2 regions of the Vibrio cyclitrophicus genome follow, and region 1 is predicted to be linked to the other one. Evidence: riboswitches for the same ligand, from Rfam matches in the RefSeq annotation. Region 1 holds a riboswitch; the other holds the start of a gene.
The links. Region 1 has a riboswitch for lysine ahead of lysC (lysine-sensitive aspartokinase 3). Riboswitches for the same ligand answer to the same signal wherever they lie in the genome.

Region 2: it holds a riboswitch for lysine, as region 1 does, so the genes downstream of both, OCW38_RS09430 (Na+/H+ antiporter NhaC family protein) here and lysC (lysine-sensitive aspartokinase 3) in region 1, are expected to answer to the same signal.

What each region holds. Positions count from the first base shown of each region.
Region 1 is NZ_AP025480.1:2,988,093-2,992,742, forward strand. Features, by position in the region: gene OCW38_RS13090 (PglL family O-oligosaccharyltransferase) at 1-296, shown strand, start outside; gene OCW38_RS13095 (pyridoxal-phosphate-dependent aminotransferase family protein) at 396-1,535, opposite strand; lysine riboswitch at 1,712-1,889, shown strand; gene lysC (lysine-sensitive aspartokinase 3) at 1,999-3,366, shown strand; gene metH (methionine synthase) at 3,482-4,650, opposite strand, start outside.
Region 2 is NZ_AP025480.1:2,157,351-2,162,000, reverse strand. Features, by position in the region: gene OCW38_RS09445 (hypothetical protein) at 1-39, shown strand, start outside; gene OCW38_RS09440 (inosine/guanosine kinase) at 142-1,446, shown strand; gene OCW38_RS09435 (H-NS family histone-like protein) at 1,660-2,070, opposite strand; lysine riboswitch at 2,435-2,612, shown strand; gene OCW38_RS09430 (Na+/H+ antiporter NhaC family protein) at 2,725-4,317, shown strand; His leader region at 4,506-4,641, shown strand.

The sequences.
Region 1 (4,650 bases):
TATGGAAAGATCGCTATGATTGGGATGTGTACAGCACGTATCTCAACATTGGGCTCTACAAAGCTGATCCGAGCCTTATTCAGCCTTATGTTGATTGGTCTTTGGAAATAATAAAGAGTAAACCAAGACCCGCGTTTTACAGTAACCTAATCCTCGCGTATCAGGGTTTAGGCGATCACAGCAAAGCAGAACAAATTCGGAGCGAAGCAAGCTTCTTATTTCCAAATAGAGATTTTTCAAAAGTTCAGTATAAGAAAATTTCAGCCGCTGAGAACAACGTATCTTCTGCCAAGTGATATTGATGCAGCTAAAGCGGTAGACTTTGGAGGCTTAAGTTAGGCACAAAAAAAGCGCACGATCTCTCGTGCGCTTTTTTTTTCGAATTTTACGGTTAATTATTCTAATACATCTTTTAGTGCTTTTAAGCACAATGCGACGTTCTCTTTACGAGCGCCATAACCCATTAAACCAATACGCCAAGCCTTTCCTGCCAAAGAACCAAGGCCTGCACCGATTTCAAGATTATACTCTTCTAACAACTGCGTTCTTATTTTGGATTCATCAATCCCTTCAGGGAAGTAAAGCGCATTCAATTGAGGTAGGCGACTCTCTTCGTCAACCACAAATTTTAACCCCAAAGCTTCTACGCCAGCTTTCAGTTCTTGGTGCATCGCATAGTGACGCGACCAAGCATTATCCAGACCTTCATTTTTCAACAATACCAGTGACTCATGCAGAGCATAGAGGCTATTCACAGGTGCAGTATGATGATAGCTACGTTTGCCTTCTCCACTCCAGTAACCTAAAACTAAACTTTGATCCAAGAACCAGCTTTGTACGGGAGCTTGGCGGGCTTTCATTTTATCAACAGCACGTTGAGAGAAGGTCACCGGAGATAGCCCTGGCACACAAGACAGACACTTTTGGCTACCCGAATAAACCGCATCAAGCTGCCACTCATCAACTAGTAATGGCACGCCACCTAGAGACGTTACTGCATCAACAATCGTTAACGCATCAAACTGACGAGCGATAGCTGAGATAACTTGAGCATCCGATAACGCGCCAGTAGACGTCTCTGCATGCACAAATGCGACAGCAACTGCATCAGGGTTTTCTGCCAATGCCTTTTCGACCTTTTCAACGGAAACGGGCTTGCCCCACTCATCATCTACAAGGATCGCTTCACCACCACAGCGAACCACATTTTCTCGCATACGCTCACCGAAGACACCGTTGCGACAAACAATCACCTTCTCGCCAGGCTCAATCAAGTTAACAAAACAGGTTTCCATGCCTGCACTGCCTGGAGCAGAGACAGCAATCGTAAATTCATTCTCTGTTTGAAATGCATACTTAAGGAGTTGTTTCAGCTCATCCATCATCGCGATAAATAACGGGTCGAGGTGACCAATGGTTGGGCGGCTTAAGGCCTGTAAGACTTGAGGCGAAATGTCTGAAGGACCCGGTCCCATTAACGTTCGGTGCGGTGGATAAAAGCTATCAATAGCAGTAGTGAGTGTTAAATTAGACATGTACATCCCTTACGTTAATGTTGTGAACAATCCACCCTAAAGCAAATTGATTACCTCAGCAATTAGCCATAAGTATTGAGGTCACACCACTGTCACATAATTGTTAAAATTATTTTTTAAATATCTCCAGTTACGGATTGACATTGTTACCGCAAACACGTTCAATGAAATGGCTATCTAGCAGAAGAGGAGCACTGCCCAGGCAGATGTTTTGTGGAACCGCATTTCCAATACAAAACATTAAGGGGGAGCAGTGCCGAGATAATAAAAGGATGCAGGACCTTTATTATCGGTTGAGCGGGCTGAATCCCGGCAACTGTCGCCATTTCTATATGGTGAGGAGCTTCTGAGGTTACTATTCTAATAATTCCTCTCTTTTTGCTCTAAATACTCTCTTCGAAAAACATCGGACGTTGGATTACCCAACCGTAATTTTATTTTAGGAAGTCGTGGGAGATATATCGTGAGTGCATCTAATGTAGCTGGTTCTTTTAATGTCGCTAAGTTTGGTGGAACAAGTGTTGCCAACTTTGAAGCAATGAGCCGTTGTGCTGCTATTATTGAAAATAACTCGAATACGAAACTGGTCGTGAGCAGTGCATGCTCTGGCGTTACCAACCTACTCGTTGAACTCGCGAATGGGGTTCAAGACAAAGCTCGTCGTCAGGATTTGATGACGCAACTGACTGACATTCATAACGCAATTCTCGATCAGCTAGCTGATCCAATCAGTATCGAAAAAGACGTACATTGTATTCTCGATGATATTGCGAGCGCCGCAGAAGCTGCATCATTTCAAGCCAGCACTAAATTGACAGATCACCTTGTCGCATGTGGTGAGCTGATGTCGACACACATTTTGGCTCAGATTATTCGTGAACGAGGTACACCAGCCGTTCGTTTTGATATCAGAGAAGTGATGCGCACTAATGGTGATTTTGGTAAAGCAGAACCACAACTTGAAGATATTTCAGCCCTAGCAAAAGAGAAGCTTATACCACTTTGCCAACAGCAAGTTGTGGTTACTCAAGGTTTTATCGGTGCAGATAGCGAAGGTAACACCACGACTTTAGGCCGTGGTGGCAGCGATTATTCCGCCGCGCTGATCGCCGAATCAGTACAGGCAATGGGGTTGGAAATCTGGACAGATGTTCCGGGTATTTACACGACAGATCCACGCATCGCACCGAAAGCATCTCCTATTCCAGAGATCAGTTTTAGCGAAGCATCGGAAATGGCAAACTTTGGTGCGAAGATACTGCACCCTTCAACTCTAGTACCTGCATTGCGCCACCAAATCCCGGTATTTGTCGGCTCTTCTAAAGCACCAGAGTTAGGTGGAACTTGGATTCGCCAAGAAGTTGAAAGCTCACCATTATTCAGAGCACTTGCTCTTCGTTGCAACCAAACGATGGTTACACTTCGCAGTGCAAACATGTTCCATGCTTACGGCTTTTTGGCGAAGGTATTCGAGATCCTTGCTAAACATAAGATCTCAGTCGATCTCATCACGACTTCAGAGATCAGTGTCTCACTGACTCTCGATCAAACAGACACATCAGGTGGCGCTCCTGAGTTACCAGAAGCTGCTCGACTGGAGCTTGAAGAGTTGTGTTCTGTAGATATTGAACACGACCTATGCCTTGTTGCGCTTATTGGCAACAACATGAGTGAAAATAAAGGCTATGCAAAGCAGGTGTTTGGCACTCTGGAAGATTTCAATCTACGTATGATTTGTTACGGAGCAAGCCCACACAACTTATGCTTCTTGCTAGATGCATCTGTTTCTAAGTTGGCGATCCAAAAACTTCACCAAGAGTTATTTGAATAAGGCGATGGTTAATTAATTGGTTTTAATTAACCAAACCCCAGATACAAAAAGGGTTGCTCTTGAGCAACCCTTTCTCTTTTTTACTTTACGAACCAAAGCTCGTCATAGATTCAAACTAGTTAATGTTTGGACCTAACCACTTCTCAGCTTCCAACATATCCCAGCCCTTACGATCAGCATAGCTTTCTACTTGATCCTGTTGAATCTGTGCAATCGCAAAATATCGCGAATCAGGATGAGAGAAGTACATACCCGACACTGAGGCACCTGGCCACATTGCGTAACTCGTGGTTAGTGACATGTCGATGGCTTTTTCAACGTCCATCAACTCCCACAATGTGCCTTTCTCTGTATGTTCTGGGCAAGCAGGGTAACCCGGAGCTGGACGAATACCTTGGTACTTCTCTCGAATCAAATCGTCGTTAGACAAATCCTCATCAGGCGAGTAACCCCAAATGTCCTTTCTCACTTCTTTGTGTAAATATTCTGCAAACGCTTCAGCCAAACGGTCCGCAACCGCCTGAATCATGATCGCATTGTAGTCATCACCATTAGCTTTATATTCATCAGCAAGCTCTCGCTCACCAATACCGCCAGTAACCGCAAAGCCACCAATCCAGTCAGCTTTACCGCTGCCTTTTGGAGCAATGTAATCTGACAAGCAGTAGTTAAAACCTTTTGGCTTCTCGGTTTGCTGGCGAAGATTATGCAGAACCTTCAGCACTTCTGTACGGGATTCATCGGTATACACCTCGATATCATCACCCACACTGTTCGCAGGGAACATGGCACACATACCACGAGCTTCAAGTAACTTCTCTTTCTCTACGCGATCCAACAAATCGTTGGCATCTTTGAATAGTCGTTTAGCTTCATCCCCCACCTCTTCGTGATCAAGGATTGCTGGGTACTTACCAACTAATGACCATGTCATAAAGAACGGAGTCCAGTCGATGTACTGACGCAAAGTCGCTACATCAAAATCACTGAAAATATGTACTCCCGGCTTAGCGGGCGCAGGGGGAGTGTAGGCATCCCAATCGATAGCAACTTTATTGGCACGAGCTTTCTCAAGTGTGACGGGCTTGGTACGAGGTTTTTTACGATTGTGTTGGTCTCTAACTCGATCATAATCGATGTTCAACCTCTCAACGAAAGCAGGTTTCAATTCATCAGAGAGTAATGAAGTACAAACGCCTACAGCGCGAGATGCGTTATTGACATAAACAACTGGCTCAGAGTAGTTCTGCTCAATCTTAACCGCAGTGTGTGCTTTAGATGTCG
Region 2 (4,650 bases), 830 kb from region 1:
GGTATGCTGCCTGATTTAAGCTTTATGGAAGGCGAATAAAAAAATAGTACAGCAAACGTTTGCTATAGTTTGAAAGATTGCCGCGTTAAATATTGCGCGGTAGAATCCGCCACCTATTTCCCCTTGACTTAGACTAGCCCTATGAAATTCCCTGGACAACGTAAATCAAAGCACTATTTTCCGGTTCACGCTCGTGACCCTTTAGTTAGCCAAGCTCAAACTAGTAAAAGAATGTCACGTACTCATATTATCGGCATTGACCAAACATTGGTGGATATCGAAGCGAAAGTGAGTTCTGAGCTAATCGAAAAATATGGCTTAAGTAAGGGACATTCGCTAGTCATCGGTGACGAAGCTGCAGAGTCTTTATATCAAGAATTAAAAGAGCAGTGCTTGATTACCAATGAATATGCTGGTGGTACGATCGGCAATACATTACACAACTATTCAGTGCTGGCAGATGACCGTTCAACGCTGCTAGGTGTAATGAGCCAAGATATTAAGATTGGTAGCTATGGTTATCGTTATTTATGTAATACATCAAGCAGAATGGATCTGAATCATTTACAAGGGGTAGATGGCGCAATTGGTCGCTGCTTTGCATTAATTACTGAAGATGGTGAACGTACTTTCGCAATTAGCGAAGGTCAAATGAACCAACTAAAACCTGAGAGTATTCCTGAAAAGATCTTCAAAAGTGCTTCTGCTTTGGTATTAACCGCTTATTTAGTTCGTTGTAAACCTGGCGACCCAATGCCTGATGCAACAATGAAAGCGATCGAGTACGCGAAGAAATATGATGTACCCGTTGTATTAACGTTGGGAACTAAATTCGTTATTCAAGATGATCCAGAGTTTTGGAAAGATTTCCTTGAGCAGCATGTAACAGTTGTTGCAATGAACGAAGACGAAGCGGAAGCGTTAACTGGTGAAAGTGATCCTCTTGCCGCTTCTGACAAAGCGCTAGAGTGGGTTGACTTAGTTCTATGTACTGCAGGCCCTGTTGGCCTATTTATGGCGGGTTACACAGAAGACGCCGCAAAGCGTGAAACGTCTTTACCTCTATTACCGGGTTCTATTGCGGAATTTAACCGTTACGAGTTTAGCCGTCCTGCTCATAAAAACTTATGTGACAACCCGACTAAGATCTATTCGCACATTGCACCTTATATGGGTGGCCCTGAAAAGATCAAGAATACCAATGGTGCAGGTGATGCTGCGTTATCGGCTTTATTGCATGATATGGCTGCGAATAAATACCACAAAGAAAACGTGCCTAACTCAAGTAAGCACCAACATTCATTTTTGACGTATTCGTCTTTCTCGCAAGTTTGTAAATATTCAAACCGAGCAAGTTATGAAGTGTTAGTTCAACACTCTCCACGTTTATCTCGTGGTCTTCCTGAAAGAGAAGACAGTTTAGAAGAAGCTTACTGGGAAAGATAAGGTGTCGTACTTATCAAATGAACTTCTCGGTTTATTAAGTACGCTACTGTGTTTATCAAATCCAGTAACGAATAACAAAATATAAAAAAGGCTCCGAAAGGAGCCTTTTTTGTTTCTGAATATATTCAAGCCGTAAATAATACTTTGGTCGACTTAAATATTAATTCTATTGCTTAGTGTGTTATTGATTATTCACTTAGCAAACACGATGCGTTAAAGAGCAAACTCTTCTAGAGATTTACCAGCATCTAGTTGTTCTTGGATAGCTGAAGGCGTACGGCCTTGACCTGTCCAAGTTTTCTCGTTGCCGTTTGCATCTACATATTTGTATTTAGCTGGGCGAGGAGCACGTTTAGCTTTTGTCGTTTTAGATTTTGCTTCACCAGAAAGTGCAGCGATAAGATCAGCAACATCAATTCCGTCTTTTGCAATTTGTTCAGCGATAGCAGAAAGCTTAGCTTCTTGCTCTGCTTTAGCAGCACGTTCTTCAGCTTCAGACTCTTGACGCTCTTGTACAACAATAGTCAGCTTGTCTAGCGCTTCTTCAAGTTGCTCAAGAGTTAATTCACGTGAGAATGCACGAAGGCTGCGGATATTTAATAAAGTTTTTGTTAATTCAGACATGATATTTCCCATCAAGGTAAACTAAATAATCCTCCTAATAATAAACAGAGCCTAGGAATAAAACAAATAGTATTTCTTCTATTACATATTTAAATAAAGAATTGAGATGAATAGTTGAAAATGAAAAGGCGAACTCCTAGTGAATTTATAATAATTATTAAGAATATCTAAAAAACTGATATGTGACTGGTGGAGTAATTACCTTAAGTTGACTATTCTTCTATTGATTACTTCATTAACAAAAAACTATTTTTGTCGGAATGATATGTTGCAATGCTGCCCTTGATGAGTACAATTGCGGCTACCTGATGCGATGCTTTGGTTGATTTGTTGTTAAACTTTGGTTTCAACGGTTAATAATGTTATCGCACGTAGAGGTGCAATTATAAAAAGTAGTTTTCGTTGGGGTGATGCCAATGAACGGGAATGAAAGGTCTAATTGCCGAAGTAAATTGTATATCTAAGCAATTTGCTGGGGTTGTGCTCAATAGGTACAACACTGCCATAGTCTTAATTTTAAACTATGGAGCGCTACTGTAGGGTTGGGTGAAGTGTTCACTTCCCTTTCGCTTAGTTCAACATGAGCTTGATAAGCCGTATCAAGTTTGTCTGCAGTAGATCTCTAGCCAAATAAAAAACTGGTTTTTGAAGATCATGAATTTAATAGATTTTGCAACATCGCCTTTATCTTTGCTTCCTCCCCTTGTGGCCTTAACTCTCGCTATTGTTACCCGCCGTGTATTGGTTTCCTTGGGTGTCGGTATCGTTATGGGTGCGATTTTACTTGCTGATTACTCAGTAGGTAACGCAGCTAGCTACGTGTTTACTAAAGCTTCTGGTGTTTTCATCGAAGATGGTGGCATTAATACCTGGAACATGAGCATCGTCGCATTCCTAATTATTCTTGGAATGACAACCGCCTTATTAACATTATCTGGTGGTACGCGAGCATTCGCTGAGTGGGCCCAGTCTCGTGTTAAGAGCAAACGTGGTTCAAAACTACTTGCTGCTTTCTTGGGTGTGTTCATTTTTGTTGATGATTACTTCAACAGCTTAGCGGTAGGTGCTATCTCTCGTCCTGTTACAGACCGCTTTTACGTATCTCGCGCTAAGCTTGCTTATATTCTGGATTCTACTGCTGCTCCAATGTGTGTGATCATGCCGGCTTCTAGCTGGGGTGCTTACATCATTACTATTATTGGTGGCATCTTAGTAACACACGGTGTGACAGAGTACTCAGCATTGGGTGCTTACGTTCGTCTTATCCCGATGAATTTCTACGCTGTGTTCGCACTATTAATGGTATTTGCCGTTGCATGGTTCGGTCTAGATGTTGGTAAAATGCGTGAACATGAGATCGAAGCATCTCAAGGCCGTGGCTTTGAAGGTGACAACGATCAAAAGCAAGCTCACGACCTAAATGAAGAGCTAGACATTCAAGAGAGTGAAAACGGCTCTGTCTCTGATCTCGTTATGCCAATCGTATCGTTAATCGTAGCGACGGTAGCTGCAATGCTTTATACCGGTGGTCAAGCGCTTACCGCTGACGGTCAAGCATTCAACTTGCTTGGTGCGTTTGAAAATACAGATGTAGGCAAGTCTCTTGTTTACGGTGGTGTTGTTGGCCTGCTTGTTGCGCTAGCGACAGTGTTTAAGCAAAAGCTGCCAATGTCTGATATCGCAAGAACAATGTGGATCGGTGCTAGCTCTATGTTTGGCGCTATCCTGATTCTTGTGTTTGCATGGACTATCGGTTCTGTTATCGGTGACATGAAAACCGGTTCTTACCTTTCGTCTCTAGCAACAGGTAACATTGATTACCACTGGCTACCTGTTATTTTGTTCCTTCTTGCTGGCCTGATGGCATTCTCGACAGGCACATCATGGGGTACATTTGGTATCATGCTTCCTATCGCGGGTGACATGGCTGCAGCCTCTGACATCGCTCTAATTCTGCCTATGTTAAGTGCGGTTCTTGCGGGTTCTGTGTTTGGTGATCACTGTTCTCCAATCTCTGATACGACGATTCTCTCTTCTACCGGTGCTCGTTGTAACCACATTGACCACGTATCGACTCAGCTTCCTTATGCGCTGTCTGTGGCCTTCGTATCGTGTGTTGGTTTCATTACCTTAGGTATGACATCATCAACTGGCATCGCATTTGGTGCGGCGTCTCTAACGTTTGTTGCTGTATGCTTTGCATTGGCTTATTTCTCTCGCTGCAAAATGGCGACGTGCAACAGCTAATCATCATCTGATTGAATAATGAAAAGGGAGGCTGCGGCTTCCCTTTTTTGTACCTGTTAAATTAATTTGAGTTTTAGTGAAAAAAGTTCGAATAAATGGTTGAAAAAGGATGTCAGCTTAGTTAGTGTGGAGACAAGACAGCAAACAACCTAAGAGCTTATAAGTATGCGTAAATTAGTAATGAACATTCATCACCATCATCACCCTATCTAGTCTTTCGGGGAGATTTACGTATACCCGGGAGCAAGAATTCTCCCGGAGGTTAAGTCAAAGAATTTAGATTTAAACCCTCGGGACGACAAAGTCTTCCGAGGGTTTTTTAGTTTTAGCACT